Regions from separate parts of the Bacillus sp. JJ1609 genome, predicted to be linked through region 1. Evidence: a T-box and tRNA genes for the amino acid it is inferred to sense, from the RefSeq annotation. Region 1 holds a T-box; the other regions hold tRNA genes.
What was found. A T-box is a leader RNA that pairs with one kind of tRNA and senses whether it is charged. The one in region 1 lies ahead of argS (arginine--tRNA ligase), so its partner is inferred to be a tRNA-Arg.
Positions count from the first base shown of each region.

Region 2: it encodes a tRNA-Arg, which carries the amino acid that the T-box ahead of argS (arginine--tRNA ligase) is inferred to sense. The anticodon was not compared.
Region 3: it encodes a tRNA-Arg, which carries the amino acid that the T-box ahead of argS (arginine--tRNA ligase) is inferred to sense. The anticodon was not compared.

Region 1 covers NZ_JBALSS010000013.1:97,975-103,668, forward strand. Annotated here, with positions in the region: gene V7654_RS12035 (hypothetical protein) at 1-276, opposite strand, end outside; gene V7654_RS12040 (hypothetical protein) at 373-501, opposite strand; gene V7654_RS12045 (RNA polymerase sigma factor) at 720-1,253, shown strand; gene V7654_RS12050 (hypothetical protein) at 1,237-2,136, shown strand; gene V7654_RS12055 (GNAT family N-acetyltransferase) at 2,508-2,990, shown strand; T-box leader at 3,033-3,245, shown strand; gene argS (arginine--tRNA ligase) at 3,286-4,983, shown strand; gene V7654_RS12065 (HesB/YadR/YfhF family protein) at 5,147-5,443, opposite strand.
Region 2 covers NZ_JBALSS010000005.1:90,150-95,843, reverse strand. Annotated here, with positions in the region: gene gap (type I glyceraldehyde-3-phosphate dehydrogenase) at 1-30, opposite strand, end outside; gene V7654_RS04155 (sugar-binding transcriptional regulator) at 73-1,107, opposite strand; gene V7654_RS04150 (glutaredoxin family protein) at 1,231-1,491, opposite strand; gene rpoN (RNA polymerase factor sigma-54) at 1,713-3,047, opposite strand; tRNA gene V7654_RS04140 (tRNA-Arg) at 3,192-3,263, opposite strand; gene clpP (ATP-dependent Clp endopeptidase proteolytic subunit ClpP) at 3,588-4,193, shown strand; gene V7654_RS04130 (HPr family phosphocarrier protein) at 4,263-4,520, opposite strand; gene whiA (DNA-binding protein WhiA) at 4,544-5,491, opposite strand; gene V7654_RS04120 (gluconeogenesis factor YvcK family protein) at 5,690-5,694, opposite strand, start outside.
Region 3 covers NZ_JBALSS010000020.1:63,521-69,214, forward strand. Annotated here, with positions in the region: gene V7654_RS15600 (amino acid permease) at 1-710, shown strand, start outside; gene V7654_RS15605 (phosphatase PAP2 family protein) at 889-1,533, opposite strand; tRNA gene V7654_RS15610 (tRNA-Arg) at 1,737-1,810, opposite strand; gene V7654_RS15615 (YitT family protein) at 1,934-2,746, opposite strand; gene V7654_RS15620 (DUF1292 domain-containing protein) at 2,976-3,233, shown strand; gene V7654_RS15625 (GNAT family N-acetyltransferase) at 3,344-3,874, shown strand; gene V7654_RS15630 (YitT family protein) at 3,914-4,807, opposite strand; gene V7654_RS15635 (cation:proton antiporter) at 5,015-5,694, shown strand, end outside.

The DNA of each region.
Region 1 (5,694 bases):
TTTCGATAATAGAGACAAAGTAGAGGGGTTTACAAGATTTTTAGCCATACCCACCATTGAAGCTAAATTTTCTTCTGTGATGAAATCTCCCAGACCTTTTAAAGGTGATGCGGTTGTATCCTCGCTTTTTGGTGATTCCTCATTATGCTGTTGTTCCTTTTTCTGCTCTTCTTGTAAAAAACTTTCCGTAAAATTGACAAGCTTGTTTAAATCAAGTGATTGACTGACGCCTTCAATTTGTTGTTTTAACTCATCGTTGTTAGCCAAGATTTTCATCACTGCCTTTCTTTGGTTAATTTTATTTGTCTCCCCGGAAAATGACCGGTCTATCCGGGGAGACATTAAGGGGTTCAGGTGTCAAATCTCAAGAGATTAAGCTCCAGCAGCAATTACAGCTCCGATGCATCTAACAAGGACCGCTTGTTGCTCTTCAGTGCCTAGCAATAAAGCAACAACCAAAGCAAGAGCCATCAATAGAACAATTACAGCAGTTGCAATCATCTCTTCACCCCCTTTCTTTAAGAAAGATAGGTAAGATCCGAACCTTACAAGAACATCATATGAAAAAAAATAAGACGAGCATCAGCTTGTACCCTATTTTATAAAAAACGGGCGACCCATCTTTTATGAAAAAATCAGAATTCTCCATAAAAAGGTGTCACACTATTACATATCAGTCGACTTATAGTTTAGAGAGTGGAAATGAGGTGGAGGAAAAATTGGATCCATTAAGAGAACAACAGGTGATGGAGTGGTATGAGGTATATTATGAGGATATCTATCGCTTCGTCCTTTTCATGATCGGTGACCGCCATTATTGTGAGGATTTTGTCCATGACACCTTCGTACGGGCTTATACTTCATATGGAAGCTTCGAAAATAGGTCTAATGCGAAAACATGGCTTTTCAGTATTGCAAAGCACATTGTTATGGATGAAATAAGGAAAAGAAAGCGAAGAAGGATTTTTTCTGCCTTTTCCGTAGAAAGAGAGATCCCATCTACATTTGACCTGGAACAATATGTAGCAAACCGTGAATCGGTAGAGCAGGTGATTGTGGCCATCCAATTGCTCAAACCGGAGTACCGACTGGTAATCACCTTGAAGAAGATTGAAGAATGTTCAACAAAAGAAATAACCGAAATCCTCGGATGGTCAGATACAAAGGTCCGAAAGACTTTATCAAGGGCTCTAGCGGCTTTAAAAAAAATGGAAGTCATCAAAGGAGGTAATCAAATTGAACAATCATTCTGATGACAATTGGGAACTTCTTAAACAAGTTAAACCTCCTGCGCACAAAAAAGAGGCAATTCGAAGAAGGATTACTAGTTCGATTAGAACTCAGAATAACGAAAGGACCAGGAGATATGAATGGAAAAATTTAGTGCTTACTAGCATTTTCCTGTTAATTTCAGCCGGTATTCTGTTCCAGTTGCAATCAAATAATCAAATAAAGGAAAGCCCTGTTTCAACTGCTAGCGGGAATAGTCAATTTTCCTGGCAAGTAGAGGATATTTATAGTGAAAGAATGGAAAATGGCTATGCATTTTTCAAGGAAGGGAACTCTGTACAAATCGGTTATGCAGAGACAGTGAAAGAAGAGGAACAAAAAAAGATAATCAGCTCTGGTGCAATGTATGTAGAAAAGGAATTGGAAAGTTTCCCTTATCCCACAACTCTATATATAGAGCATGTGAAAATGACAGATGTTTCACTGCGCTACCACTTTTTCGTTAATATAGACAATAAGACAACACATTTCAGTTTTGACTATCCCAAGGTTGAATACGCTGAAATATTCCATTTAATCGCTACATTGGAGTTTAAGGATCAAAAGCCTAATATTCATGATGAACAGCTTTATGTCACCCACGGATACGACACTTTGCCGTTTCCAGTTGGATTGGAACCTATAGTGAAGTTTGACAATACTGAAAAATACCTTTGGGAAAAAGCCAATGTGAAGGAATTCAGAAATTACCTTAATAAAATTAAATCAACAGGTGAGTGGCTAGAAGACTCAGGGAGTGGATCAACGCATATCTTCGCCTCCAAAACTGGATATGTAATTGTAAAAATAACCCTGACTGGAAAAGAAATTACTTATGAATTTTCTTATCCAAAGCGAGATGAATAAGGGCTGCATTTAGGCAGCTCTTTTTTAGTGAGATGGCTGTGTTATTCCCTCTTTTAATTTCCTATTTTAGGTGCTCGTCTAGATGCGCAAAAAAATTAAATTTTAAAAAGGATTTTAATATTTTATATAGAAAAGTATTAAAGATTTACGAAGAACAGGTATCGGAATAGCGCTAATGATTCCAGCAGAAGATTGTTCGAGAGAGAATAGGTCATTGCTATTTCTTAATATCAGCAGGAGATCACTCAAATATGCTCTATCAAAGCTTAGAGTACATAGAATGGGGCCGAATTCCAATTTATGCAGAATCCTTAGCATTTCTTTTGGCACGACAGTGATCTATTATAAAAACTACTCTAAGGAGGAAACCAGTGATTTACTTAGTACCTGTAAAACAAGGGGATGAAGACACACTTCATAATTTAATGCAATTATATATTTATGAGTTTACGGTATATCAGGAAATCAAGCTTGAAGGAAATGGAAGATACGCCCCTTTTGATTTGAAGCCGTATTGGACAGATCAAAATATGCATGCGTTTTTCATTATTCATGAAGGCGAACTGGCAGGCTTTGCTCTGGTCGAAAGTGGATCGGAAGATGTTCCTCACATCATTAGGGAGTTCTTCATTATGAGGAAATTTTACCGCATGGGATTTGGAAAAGCAGCTGCCGTTAAACTTTTTGACCTGTTTCCAGGAAAATGGAGCATCACGCAAGTTGAAAAGAATGAACCAGCAAAAACGTTTTGGAGAAAAATTATTCGTGAATACACAGATGGAAACTACACTGAAAGGTACGATGACCGCAACAGATCTATCCAGGAATTTGATACTGCATTAATCATAAAATAATGGTTGCAAAGTTTAAGTACGGTTGTATATAATGGTAAAAATATCTAATCGATGAAAAAGAGAGTAGTTATTTAAAGTCTGCTGCAGCGAGCCAGGGAAGGTGAAAGCCTGGTGCGACTGAATAATGAAGCGCACTTTTGAGATGCCTGCCTGAAATCAGTAGGGCAAGCCGGAGAGATTCCGTTATCAATGCAAGCAGGTTCCTTTTTTGGAACAATTAGGGTGGTACCGCGGGATTCAACTCTCGTCTCTTTTATAGAGACGGGAGTTTTTTTATTTTTAGGGAGGTTTTAGCATGAAGTATGTAAAGAATTTTGCTCAGATCATAGATTCTGTGTTAGTTGAAAAACTTACAATCGAAGATGTGGAGCAGCTGATTGAAAAACCAAGATTTTCCAAACAAGGTGATTTAGCGTTCCCATGCTTCCAGCTTGCCAAGGTAATGCGTAAAGCTCCAGCAAAAATTGCTCAAGAACTCAGCAACAAGCTTCAAGGCAAGAGTCTGGAGCTTTTTGAAAAAGTCGAGCCAGCAGGGGGGTATGTAAATGCATTTCTCAATAAAAGATTGATTGCAAAGGAAGTAGTCAAGGAGATTATGGAGCATAAGGAACGTTACGGAGACCTTTCAATTGGAGAAAACGGAACTGTAGCAATTGATCTGTCGTCCCCAAACATAGCAAAGCCATTTTCAATGGGACATCTGCGGTCAACAGTGATTGGTAATGCAATCGCTCTAATTCTAGAGAAAACTGGATACAAGCCAGTGAAAATCAATCACTTAGGAGATTGGGGAACTCAATTTGGAAAGCTGATTACTGCTTACAAAATGTGGGGATCTGAAGAGAAAGTGAAAACCGATCCCATTAAGGAATTGCTGGCGCTATATATAAGATTTCATGAAGAGGCAGAAGCAAATCTTGAACTCGAACAAGCAGGACGTGATTGGTTCAAGAGACTTGAAGATGGTGACGAACATTCATTAGAACTATGGAAATGGTTCAGAGATGAATCACTGAAGGAGTTCACAAAGATTTATGATTTGATGGGCATTGAATTTGATTCCTTTGCTGGGGAAGCGTTCTATAATGATAACATGGCCGAAATTGTAGAACTGTTAGAGGATAGCGGACTGCTAAAGGAATCTGATGGTGCGCAGGTTGTTACCCTCGATGAGAATGAACTGCCTCCTTGCCTGATTAAAAAATCGGACGGTGCAACATTGTACGCAACAAGGGATTTGGCTGCGGCTAAATACCGGTTTGATCAGTATCGATTTGTGAAATCTCTATATGTGGTAGGGAATGAACAAAGCCTTCATTTTAAACAACTGAAGGCAGTTCTTGCGAAAATGAATTTTAACTGGGCAGATGATTTGGTTCATATCCCATTCGGCATGATGCTGAAGGACGGGAAGAAAATGTCCACCCGTAAAGGCAAAGTTGTTTTGTTAGAAGAAGTCATGAATGAATCGATTCAACTTGGATTAAAAAATATCGAGGAAAAGAATCCTTCCTTAGCTAATAAGGAGGAAACGGCAGCAATGGTTGGCACAGGGGCGATCATGTTCCATGACCTGAAAAATTTCCGGATGAATGATATAGAGTTTTCGCTGGGGGATATGTTGAAGGTGGAAGGCGAAACAGGTCCGTACGTTCAATATACCAACGCTCGTGCACAATCAATCTTGCGTAAAGCTGCATGGTCGGGAAATCTCGTAGACGTCTATCTGTACGGAGAGGCAGAATGGCCGGTTGTGATCGAGCTGCTTCAGTTTCCAGAAGCAATCAGAAGAGCAGCTGGCAAATACGATCCTTCACAAATTGCAAAATATGTCCTCGACCTTGCCCAAGCCTTTAATAAATATTACGGTGAAATACGGATTCTGGATGAAAACGAGGAAAAGGAATCCCGATTAGCACTTGTGTATTCTGTCAGTGTTGTACTAGAGGAAGGATTACGATTGCTTGGGATTAAAGCTCCAAAGGAAATGTAGAACATAAAGAGCCTCAGGCATTTGCCTGAGGCTCAACCTATTTGTACTAGGTTTCCCTTATAAAAATCAAAATTATATTTTGTTTTAATGAGAGGGCATTCATATGCATGAAACTGTTACAAGTAAGTACCAAAACACATGCCAATCATGGTAAAAGCTATTTTTAATGATGCTCCTTATACGCTGCGAATATTTCCTGTTCTGCTTCACTGTACTTAATTTCAACATCGGTTTCTTCAAAAAACCAGGTATCATTTGACTCGACAAAGAATGTTATTCCATCAATCTCTTGCTGCTCAGCGGCAATAGCAGGTGTTTCAAGAGCAAACGCAAGGCTGTACCCTTTGTTCTTGTCACCAAACCCGCCATATTGAGGGTAAAGGCGGATGAAAAACGGCTTTGCTGTACCAAATTCGTTCTCAAACCATTTGTATGCGCTTTGATCAATAGAGATTGTCATTTTTGCACCATCCTTTCGTTAGTTTAATTGTAAAGCCCTTTAAGGCTCTGCGTCGGTGCTTTATGTCACAGTTATACTGAAGTCAAGAAAGTGTCATAAATGAAAAAGTTATTCAATGTGTAAAGCCTATTCAACTTTAACAGTTCATTTACAAGTTTCCTGAACCCCCATGCTTTTCACGGAATTCAGGCTATATTTTGCGGATTGTAGTAAATATTCTTTTAATTGTTTAATGAGAATTTTTTACTACT
Region 2 (5,694 bases), on a different contig from region 1:
AAATCCGTTAATACCAACTTTTACTGCCATGAGTATTTCCTCCTTTGATTCCTTAAAGGTGTTGTTTTTATATTAAGGGTGATACCCTTGTAACAATTGTTTGGCGGCTCCCTCATCCGTAATGAGGATTGTTGAGGAAGGTGCCTGTTTCATATAAGCTCTGATCGCCTTGGCCTTTGATTCACCGCCGGCAACCGCGATAACATCGCCTATATTCGCGAGGTCATTGAGCTGAAGACCGATCGTCAGCACTTTGTGGACGATTTCCCCTGCTTCGTTAAAATAATAGCCAAAAGCCTCGCCGACTGCTTTGCCTTTGAGGATGTTTTGCAAATCCTCAGGGCTGGTATTACGACGTTCCGCCATTGTTATAGCGTCTCCAATACCATGTAAAACCATGCTAGCGGATTTAACTAAATTCCATACCTCGTAAATCAGCGGTTCTTTAATGAAGGATTCGTAAATCTCGCTGCTGACCTGGTCGGGAACATAAAATACCCGATGACGCGAATTCGTGTTATCTGCCATAATTGCGCAAATCGTGTTTGCCTGGTTCTTGACGTCCTCACCAATTCCGCCTCTTGCCGGAACAAACAGCAAATCTTTTTCGCCAAAGTCTGGAGTCAGCATATCCGCCACAGCCGCCATTGTCGATCCACCTGTCACAGCAATGATATTGTTGCTTTGCAGAAGATCTTTCATGCTATCGGCTGTCGCGCGGCCAAGCTCGCTCTTCACCCATGGTGAGCGGTCACTGTCCCCAGGGACAACAATCACTTTTCTGATACCCATGCGCTCCTTAAGCTGGCGCTCTAATGTGTTAATACCCATAATATCGCGCATTACACTATCAAGACTTTCCAGTATATCTTTTCCCTCATTCGTCAGTGTCATTCCCTGAACCGACATCGAGATCAGATTCTGATCCTTCAAAAATTCCACCTCAGAACGCAAAACCCGCTCTGTCAGGTTCAAGCTGACGGAAAGGTTTCTCCTGCCTACCGGCTGCATCACGTTTATGTACTGCAGGATGAGGTATCGTTTTTGCATAACTTGCATTAAATCGGGCAATATTCTTTTTTGAATATCAATGAGCGAATCGTGCATAATGATATTCTCCTTTTTTACTGTTGGTCACAAAATGTCCCGCCAAGACATATTATGTCCCACTCGCGGTAAAAAAAATCACCCCTGCTACAGATTTCATTCTAACAGGAGTGAAAACTCAATTCAACTAATAAACTCAAGGTTTTTTCTTGTAAACGCTTCACTTATGAATTTTTTGTTCACAATGCCATATTGCAGCTCTTCCCCGTCCAATTCCACGACAGGAATCATGATTCCATACTTTTCTACCAGCTCATCATCCAGATCAATGTTGATTTCTTCTATTGTAAAATTCCACTGCTGCTGCAGGTCTTCAAGGATTTCACGGGCTGTCTCGCACAGGTGGCAGCGGGGGCGGGAATAGAGTTTGACTGTTTTTTTCATGAGTTCTCCTTTAAACGATTTCTTTTTTATATTTGAATCGACTAAGCAACACCTAATATTTATTCCGGAAAAAAACCGATTGGATTTTATTCCGGAATTTTGCGTTTTATTCCGGAAAAATCGATTATATTCCGGAACTCTGCGTTTTATTCCGGAAAAATAAATTATATTCCGGAATTCTATGTTTTATTCCGAAATCATAAAAAACGAACCATGTAAAATCAATCAAATCGTTTCCGCTTTGAGGAAGAGGGGATGCCAAGCTGGTCGCGGTATTTGGCTACGGTTCTCCGGGAAACCACCATGCCTTCCCTCTCTTTTAACATTTCGACGATATCCTGATCCGAAACTGGCTTTTGTTTATTTTCTTCTTTTATTAAAGCTTCGATCGAAGCTTTTACCTTTTGCGATGAGGCGTGATCGTTTTCTGTAGTTTGCACAGCACTTGTGAAAAAATATTTCAGTTCATAAGTACCGGCTGGTGTCTGCATATATTTTTCCCGGACCGTCCGGCTTACCGTGGATTCATGGATTTCAAGTTCTTCGGCGACTTCCCTCATCGTCATCGGATTCAAGTGGGCAGGTCCAATCAGGAAAAACTCCCTTTGCTTTTCAATAATTTTCATCGATACCTTTAACAGCGTTTCTTTCCTTTGCTCGAGACTGCGCTGGATCCATTGGAAATCCCCTTGTTTTTCCTGGAGGAATTTATTCACTTCTGAATCTTTATGGTTTGAAAGCTGTCGGTAATATCCTTCATTAAATGAAATCTTCGGGATCAAGGCATCAAACACACTGACTGACAGCTCTTCGCCGTCACGCTTCACGACCACATCAGCTACGATGTAGGCTGGCTTCTCTCTTTGAAAAATAGCCCCTGGCTTTGGATTTAGCTGTTGAACATAATCATGGACTTTTTGGATGTCCTTTATATCAATGCTCAGCATTTTCGCCAATGGTTTCCACTTTTTCTCGGCAAAAAGGAGAAAGTGTTCTCCGATAATTATTTTGGAAAGCTCATTGTCAGGTGTTGGGTTTTTACGCTCCAGCTGAAGGAGCAAGCACTCTTGAAGGTCCCTGGCTGCAATTCCAGCTGGATCGAGGGCCTGTAGTTTTTTCAATGCTGAATATATGGCTTCTTCGGGCTGGTTTACCCTTTTTGTAAGGTCATCCTTCAGGTAACCGTTTTCATCTATATTTTCAATTAATACATGTAAAATATGTTTTTGCTCAGGTGTATCGCGAAGCAAATTTAACTGTGAAAGGAGATAGTCTTCGAGAGTATCGCTCTCACTCGAGCCAATTTGCTCAATCAGGTTTTTCTGATCACGCTCGAAAGTCCGTTTTAGCGTCTTTCTCGTGCGGTCCATACCTGAATCAAATGTAGTGATATTTTTAAAGTCTACTTGAATCAGGGGATTTTCCATGGATTTAGCTTCAAGAAAAGCAGCAAGCTCCTGGGCAGAATATTGCAAGAGCGCAATCGCCTGGGAAAGTTCTTGAGTCATCGCCAATTTTAATGTCTGTTTCTGCCACAATCCGGCTTTAAGATCCATCTAAATCACCCCTGCACTTATTTTACATGATAAATGAGCATTGGTGTATGGAAAGAATTTGGCATCGTTTTCAATTGACCAGTCAAGTTCAAATCGGGAAAAAGAAAAACCCCTTGCCTGATATCAGACAAGAGGTTTTGGCAGCGCCCTCGGCAGGAATCGAACCCACATCTCAAGAACCGGAATCTTACGTGCTATCCGTTGCACCACGAGGGCATATTTTAAATAGGTGTACGGCTAACCAAATTAGCGTTACGCTTACCTATTATAGGGTAGATTCATTGGCATTGCAAGACTGATTTTTTGTTTAAAATGTGTAATCATGGGTAAGATGGATACGGTAGAGTAAATTGGTCAAAATTATCAAATTAATTGTCGAACAGTTTATCAACGCTTTGTAAGCGATTCGTTTGACCTTTATTGACCATGCGTGTATCATTAAAATACATAGCTATTCTGGCAAACAAACCATTTACTGCCAGCTTGCTTACTGCCTTTATATGGCACTGAAGATCTTTATGTCAAAGGAGGAAAACAAACATGAACTTGATTCCTACAGTTATCGAACAAACGAATCGGGGCGAACGGGCATATGACATTTATTCCCGCCTTTTAAAGGATCGCATCATTATGCTAGGAAGCGGGATTGATGACCATGTCTCCAATTCAATCGTAGCCCAGCTCTTATTCCTGGAAGCAGAAAACCCAGAAAAAGACATATCCATCTACATTAATAGCCCAGGCGGCAGCATCACTGCCGGTATGGCAATCTACGATACAATGCAGTTCATCAGACCAGATGTACAAACAATCTGTATCGGTATGGCCGCATCAATGGGTGCATTCTTACTTGCTGCTGGAACTAAAGGGAAGCGTTATGCCCTTCCAAACAGTGAAGTCATGATTCACCAGCCACTTGGCGGTGCTCAAGGACAAGCGACTGAAATTGAAATCGCTGCTAAGCGCATTCTTTTCCTTCGTGATAAATTGAATACAATCCTTTCTGAGCGCACTGGCCAGCCTCTTGATGTAATCGCTAAGGATACAGACCGTGATAACTTCATGACAGCTGAGCGTGCAAAAGAATACGGTCTTGTTGACCAGATCATTACACGCAATGTGCTTGAAGAAAAGAAAGATAAGTAATTAGACGAAAAACTCGCTCCCAAATTTGGGAGCGAGTTTTTTTCTAATTGGGATTCACCGGAAGTCGGATTAATTTTCTTTTTGGATATATTCAGCAAGCTTCTCCAAAGCTTCCTCTTCATCATTGCCGTCGGCGATTAAGTTAACAGATGCACCCGCGCTGACTGCAAGGCTCATCAATCCCATGATGCTCTTCGCATTTACCTTTTTACCGTCCTTCTCAAGAAAAATATCGGATGAGAAGCGGTTCGCTTCTTGTACAAACAATGCTGCCGGGCGAGCCTGTAAACCAGTTTTCAATTTCACTTCAACCTGTTTTTCTACCATTTTAGTTTTCCTCCTCTAACCCTCTATTTATTTATGATCTGTCCGGCTCGTAGTTTGTCTGCGATTTCATCTATCTTTCTCAGCCGGTGATTGATTCCTGATTTACTTATTGTACCCCCTGTTACCATCTCACCTAACTCTTTTAAGGTAACATCCTGGTAGTCTACACGAAGCTGGGCGATTTCCTTTAGCTTATCTGGTAAAATGTGCAGACCTACCGTATCGCGGATATATCGGATATTTTCCACCTGGCGAAGTGCTGCACCAATCGTTTTGTTCAAGTTAGCAGTTTCACAATTGACAAGACGGTTCACTGAGTTCCTCATATCACGGACGATCCGGATATCCTCGAATCTCATCAAAGCGTTATGTCCGCCGACAATATTCAGAAACTCGGTAATTTTTTCAGCCTCTTTTAAATAGGTGATAAATCCTTTCTTCCGTTCGAGCGTTTTGCTGTTCAGTCCAAAAGTATTCATCAATTCACATAACGATTCATTATGCTCCTGGTACATGGATGCAATCTCCAAATGATAGGAGGAAGTCTCCGGGTTGTTGACTGAGCCTCCAGCGAGAAATGCACCTCTTAGATAAGAACGCTTACAACATTTCTTTTTCACAAGGTCTTCCGAAATATCATGAATAATTTCAAAGCCTTCTCCTAAAATCTTTAAATCCTCCAGAATTTCTCTGGCTGATTCCTTCAAGCGGACAATATAAACATTATTCTTTTTCAGCCGCATTTTTTTTCGTACAAGCAGTTCTACCTGAACCTGATAGCTTTTTTTAATCAGGGTATAGATCCGCCGTGCGATTGCAGCATTTTCAGTCTGAATGTCTACGATGAGCTTACGATTTGAGAAGGAAAGGGAGCCATTCATCCTGATGAGGGCAGAGAGTTCCGCATTGGTGCAGCAGCCCTTTGTATCAATGTTCGTGAGTTCCTTTTTTGTTTCCGAAGCGAACGACACCTTCTCACCCCCTAAATATATAAAGCACAAGCGCTTTAGAATAGCCGGAAAAGTCCTACACATCGATTTTCCAGCTGGTCCCTCGAAGTGATCTGATGTAGTCACATTCACTGGACAGAACGACCTCTACAGGCGCTTGAGCTGTTTTTAACCATAATGTCTATTTTTTAAAAAGAAGACAAACGCTTGCATCCTATATTACG
Region 3 (5,694 bases), on a different contig from region 1:
TCTACGCTTACGGCGGAATAGAAGTAATTGGCCTAATGGCGACAAGACTCAAGAAGAAGGAGGATGCGCCAAAAGCAGGGATCATCATGCTGATTTTATTAATGATCATATATGTTCTTGCTCTTGGACTTGCGGTAATCATGGCTTCACATGGTGCATTCAATGAAAAGGAAAGCCCCTTTGTTACAGCACTTGACCAATATCATCTCAGCTTCTTCCCACATGTTTTTAATGCAGCCATTATAATTGCTGGTTTTTCAACAATGACTGCCTCTTTATTCGGAGTGACCACATTGCTGGTTACACTTGCGAAAGATGGAGATGCACCAAATGTTTTTTCAAAAAAACTCGAAAAGTGGAAGCAACTCCCTTTGCCTTCACTATTACTTGCGGTTGTTGGATTAATTGCGTCCATTGTAACAGCACTGCTGCTGCCAGGAAAAATTTATGAGTATATCACTACTGCAGCCGGAATCTTGATTTTATACAATTGGGCATTTATCATCCTTTCCGCACTGAAATTATTGGAAATGAAAGCTTGGGGTAAATTCATTTCTTTCATAGGCATTGCATTGATTCTTGCCGCTGTAAGTGGAACACTAATGGAAAAAACCATCCGGATGGGTTTCTTCGTTAGTTTATTTGTGGTCGTTATAATCGGTATAATTTCTTTTGTTTTACAAAAAAAGATATGGATAAAAGAAAGTTGAGCATATCACATACTATTATTACAAGTATGTGGGAAGGGGTTTCGAGAGGTAATAAATAGAGGAATTCCACTTTCAGGAAAATCATCATCCTTATCAGTAGAATGCGATCATCAGCTGTAAACATTGACATTGTATAAAAGTAAAAAAAGGACCATCAAACCTGATGGCCCTTCTTTCGCTATTCTTTTAAATATATTGTATTGGTTTTCTCTGCAATTTTCAGTTCATAAAGTTCAAAAACAATTCCATAAATGAATGAGGTTAAGAACATCGAACCAAACATGTCGAGGATATAATGCTGTTTTACAAAAAGAGTAGAAACAATAATCAAAGAACCAATCACCGGTACAAAAACAGAATGAAATAAATGCTTATTCCGAATGTTAATATAGCCAAGAATGATAGCGAATGTCGTTAAAACATGGATGCTAGGAAACGCATTATAAGGCTGGTCATGACTATAAATCATTCGAACGAGGTTCGCTAACATTCCATCCCCGGACACATCTGGACGAGGCACTGTCGTTTGAAAATAAAAGTAAATCAGGAAACAAACTGATTCACCAATAACAATGACACTCAAAGTCTTGAGATAGACACTGATATCTTTATACCAAAAATAAATCAGGTAGCCCAAAATAAAAGCGTACCAGATAATATAGGGCAGTATGAACACAGGTAAAAAAGGAATCATAGTATCTATGTGTGTAGAAAGGATTACCGGATCACGAGGATTCGCATTTAAAAGTTTATATATTAATCCTAATGCTGGCATCACCAGCAAAAATAATAAATAAGGAATGTCTTTCATTTTAGCTCTCATATCATTTCCCCTTTAACTTAATTGGTCATGGTGTATAAATACCACAAACTATCAATCTTAATCCAAAAGAAGATCATAACACTTTTCAGATATATAAAACGCGAACACGATATTTCATCTATATAGACGACAAAATAAACACTTTAGTTCCAATTCCCCAAAAAATAAAGCCTTTCTCAAAAAGAGAAAGGCTTTATTTTTAGTGTCCCAGAGAGGATTCGAACCTCCGACCTACAGTTTAGGAAACTGTTGCTCTATCCTACTGAGCTACTGAGACATGATATAATTTTGACGACTCAATTATTATATGATGAAATGAAAAACATTACAAGATGAATTTTAGTGGAAAATGAAAAAACATTCAAGAAGAGTATATTTCTCCTTCTTGAATGTTTTTAGATTAATGTTGTTTTCTATGGAAAAGTCCCATTACCTCTAAAGTTTCAGTAATATTCACAAAGGCTTCCGGATCGATTTCTTCAATCAATGTTTTAACTTCGGTAAGCTCATAACGGGAGATTACTGTAATGATTACATTGCTTTTTTCGTTTGAGTAGCCACCAACTGAGTCGATGACTGTTACTCCTCGATAAACGTTCTTTAACAAATGCTGTTTTACTTCTTCACCTTTTTTGGTGATGATCATTAAGGTGAGTTTAACATGGTGGGTATGTACTTTGTCTATTACTTTACCAAGGACATAAATCGAAACAAGTGTATTTAATGCAGCGTCCCAGCTAAATAAAAATCCTGATAACAGAATAACGATCGAATTCATCGCGAATAACAAGGTGCCCATAGGGAAATCTTTTCGTCTTGCCAGAAGCATTCCGACTATATCGAAACCGCCAGAGGATCCCGATGAACGGAAGATAATTCCTATACCTAATCCAGCAATTGCACCACCAAATATAGAAGATAGTATTGCGTTTTCCGCAAGAGCAACAACCGGAATTAAATAAAGGGTTATTGAAATGGTTATAACTGAAAGGATTGTATAGAAAATAAATTTACGTCCTAATTTTAAATAGCCAAGGATCAGTAATGGCAGATTTAAAAGAAAATTAAATATACCTGTGTTAAAGGAGGTAAGCATAGATAAAATGATTGAAAGGCCACTTATGCCGCTGCTCATAATACTATGAGGAATTAGAAAAAGATTAAATGCGAATGAAACGATCGTAGATCCAATTACGATTCCTGCTGTTTTCACAAGCGTACCCTCCAAAAAACAAGTTCGTTAGGAATATTATATAGATGAAAAAAGAGAATTGAATTTAAAAGTTTATTTTAAATTAATGAACAATTTTGATTTAGCAAGCATGAGAGAAAAAACAACAGACAATTTATGTTTACCATTCTTCATGGCAATAATGTAATCTCTTTTCATAACAAAGAGAATGCAAGGGAAAATTATAATGATACTTGGAGGTGATGAATAATTGGATCAAGATTCAATCAGGGACCTAGTAACTGTCGTGGATGAAAATGGAATACAAAGGCAATATGAAGTAGAAGCACTATTTGAAATGAAAGGCGAATCATTTGCATTGCTCAGAGATCCAGAGGGCACTGTCCTGATGAAGGTAGAAGAAAAGGGAGACGAGCAGTATTTGGTTGGTTTGAATAACGACATAGAAAAAACTTATCTGCTTGAAGCCTATCAAATAGCTGTCAATGCTGCGCCAGCAGAAGAATGAATTCATTGGTCGTCCTTAAAGGGCGACTTTTTCTTTGAATTAGCAGGATATTTACTCCCTGGAAAAGAAATAAGTATTAAGAAAATAGAGTGATCATAACAGGAGGATGTATGGAATTTCCAGAATTAGAAACAAACCGTCTAATACTTAGAGAAATTAAGGAGGATGACGCAGAGGACCTATTTAAAAATTTCTCAGATGATCGAGTTATGCAGCACTATGGCTCCGAAAAGATGACTCAGATTGAAGAAACTGTTGGACTCATTCATTCATTTAAAATGAATTATATTGAAAATAAAGGATTCAGATGGGGAATTCAAATAAAGGGTCAAAGTCGATTGATTGGTACAGTAGGTTTTCATGCCTGGTCTTCAAAAAATAGGCGGGCTGAAATTGGCTATGAGCTCCATTCTGATTACTGGGGAAAGGGATATGCTCAGGAGTCCATAAGCAGGGCATTAGAATTTGGTTTGAATGAAATGGATTTAATGAGAATTGGTGCTGTTGTATTTCTCGAGAATGGTCAATCAAATGAATTACTTGTGAAATTGGGTTTCCAGAAGGAGGGTATTTTAAAGAACTACATAATTCAGAACGGGGTTTCATATGATACATATATTTATTCGAAGGTTAGAGGATAAAAGAAAGGAAAGATGCTCTCATGCATCTTTCCTTTTCCTTTAATGAATATTTTTCTTCTTAAACCTTCCCCCGCGGACTTCTGCGATGTTGCCGACTGCAAGGAAAGCTGAATCGTCAAGCTCTTCAACAATCGATTTTAACTTTGCTTCTTCAAGCCTTGTAATAACACAGAAAATGACTTTTTTGTCATCCCCCGTGTATGCTCCTTCACCATTCAAGTATGTAACCCCACGGCCCAGGCGTGCCAGGATCGCTTCGCCGATTTCCTTATGCTGTTCACTGATAATCCATGCTGCTTTTGATTCGTCCAATCCGGCCATCACAACATCAATCGTTTTAAACGCGATAAAATAAGTGAGGATGGAATACATTGCTCGATCCCATCCAAAGACGAAACCCGCTGTTCCAAAAATGAAGATATTAAAGAACATAATGATTTCACCTACTGAGAAAGGCAATTTTCTATTTGCCAGGATTGCTAATATCTCCGTTCCATCTAAAGACCCTCCATAGCGGATAACAATCCCTACACCTGAACCAAGGACGATGCCGCCAAAAACAGTAGCCAAAAGCAGATCTTCGGTAAATACAGGTACCTCGTGAAGGAAACTGGTGGTCAAGGATAACACCGTGATTCCTAAAAGGGTAGATAAGGCAAAGGTCTTTCCAATTTGTTTATAACCGATGAAAAAGAAAGGGATGTTCAGGATAAAGATAAAAAGGCCCAGACTCCATCCAGACAGATGAGACAGGATAATTGAAATCCCTACAATTCCACCATCAAGAATTCTGTTCGGGACAAGGAACTCCTCAATTCCAACTCCCATAAGAATCGCACCTAGTATGATAAAAAAGATTCTTTTAGCCAGTTTCGTTTTTGAAATGCCCTTATGCTGATATTGGACAAGAACTTGTTCTGGAATACTGTTCATTTTTTCCCCCTTAAATATTTCTATATTGGTAATCATGTGCTTAATTAGTACGTGATCTTACATTAATTTTATCATATTTTCTTGTTCCTAATCGAACTAAAGCTTGAGAGCAGGCAAACTATCAGTGTTGAATGTTAATAAAAAGGGTAGAAGAAAGGGAAGTTAATCTTAGGATTAATATAACTATTGAAAAGGTGTTGTTGCTTTTTGAACCTGACATTGGCCATCGGCCTCTTCCTGCTGGTTTTGTTTCTAATTGGCATCATCGGCATCAAAATTATTAAAATCCCTGATATATTATTATATATTTTGCTCGGCCTCGTTTTATCCACTTTTCTTGATGAATCCAAGGTTATAGAGGCAGCTGGAGAGATTGGTTTGGTTCTGTTATTTTTTCTGTTAGGGATGAAGTTCTCCGTCAACAGACTAGTTCGTAACAGCGGGAAAGTATGGAAGGGCGGTTTGCTTGATGCTGTTCTTGGGATCCTTGTAACAGCAGGAATAAGTTACCTTTTCGGCCTTGATTGGATTTCATCATTAATAGTAGGAGGGATTGTCTACGCGACAAGTTCTTCTATAACCGCTAAACTGCTTGAGGATAAAAACAGAACCGAAAATAAGGAATCTGAGTTTATGCTCCTTATTCTTGTTTTTGAAGATTTGATTGCACCCATTCTTGTTACTGTACTGATTGGCCTTACCGGGGAAGGTTTTACAGTAAAAGATTTCTTATTCATCATCCTGAAAATTGCTCTGCTAGCTGGAGTGGCTGTTTTCTTTGCTAGAGTAGCGTTCAAGAAAGCCGAACCGTTATTGAAGGAGATAAAGCAGGATGATATTTTCATCGTTTTAATCACAGGGATTGCTTTAACGTATGGTGGTATCGC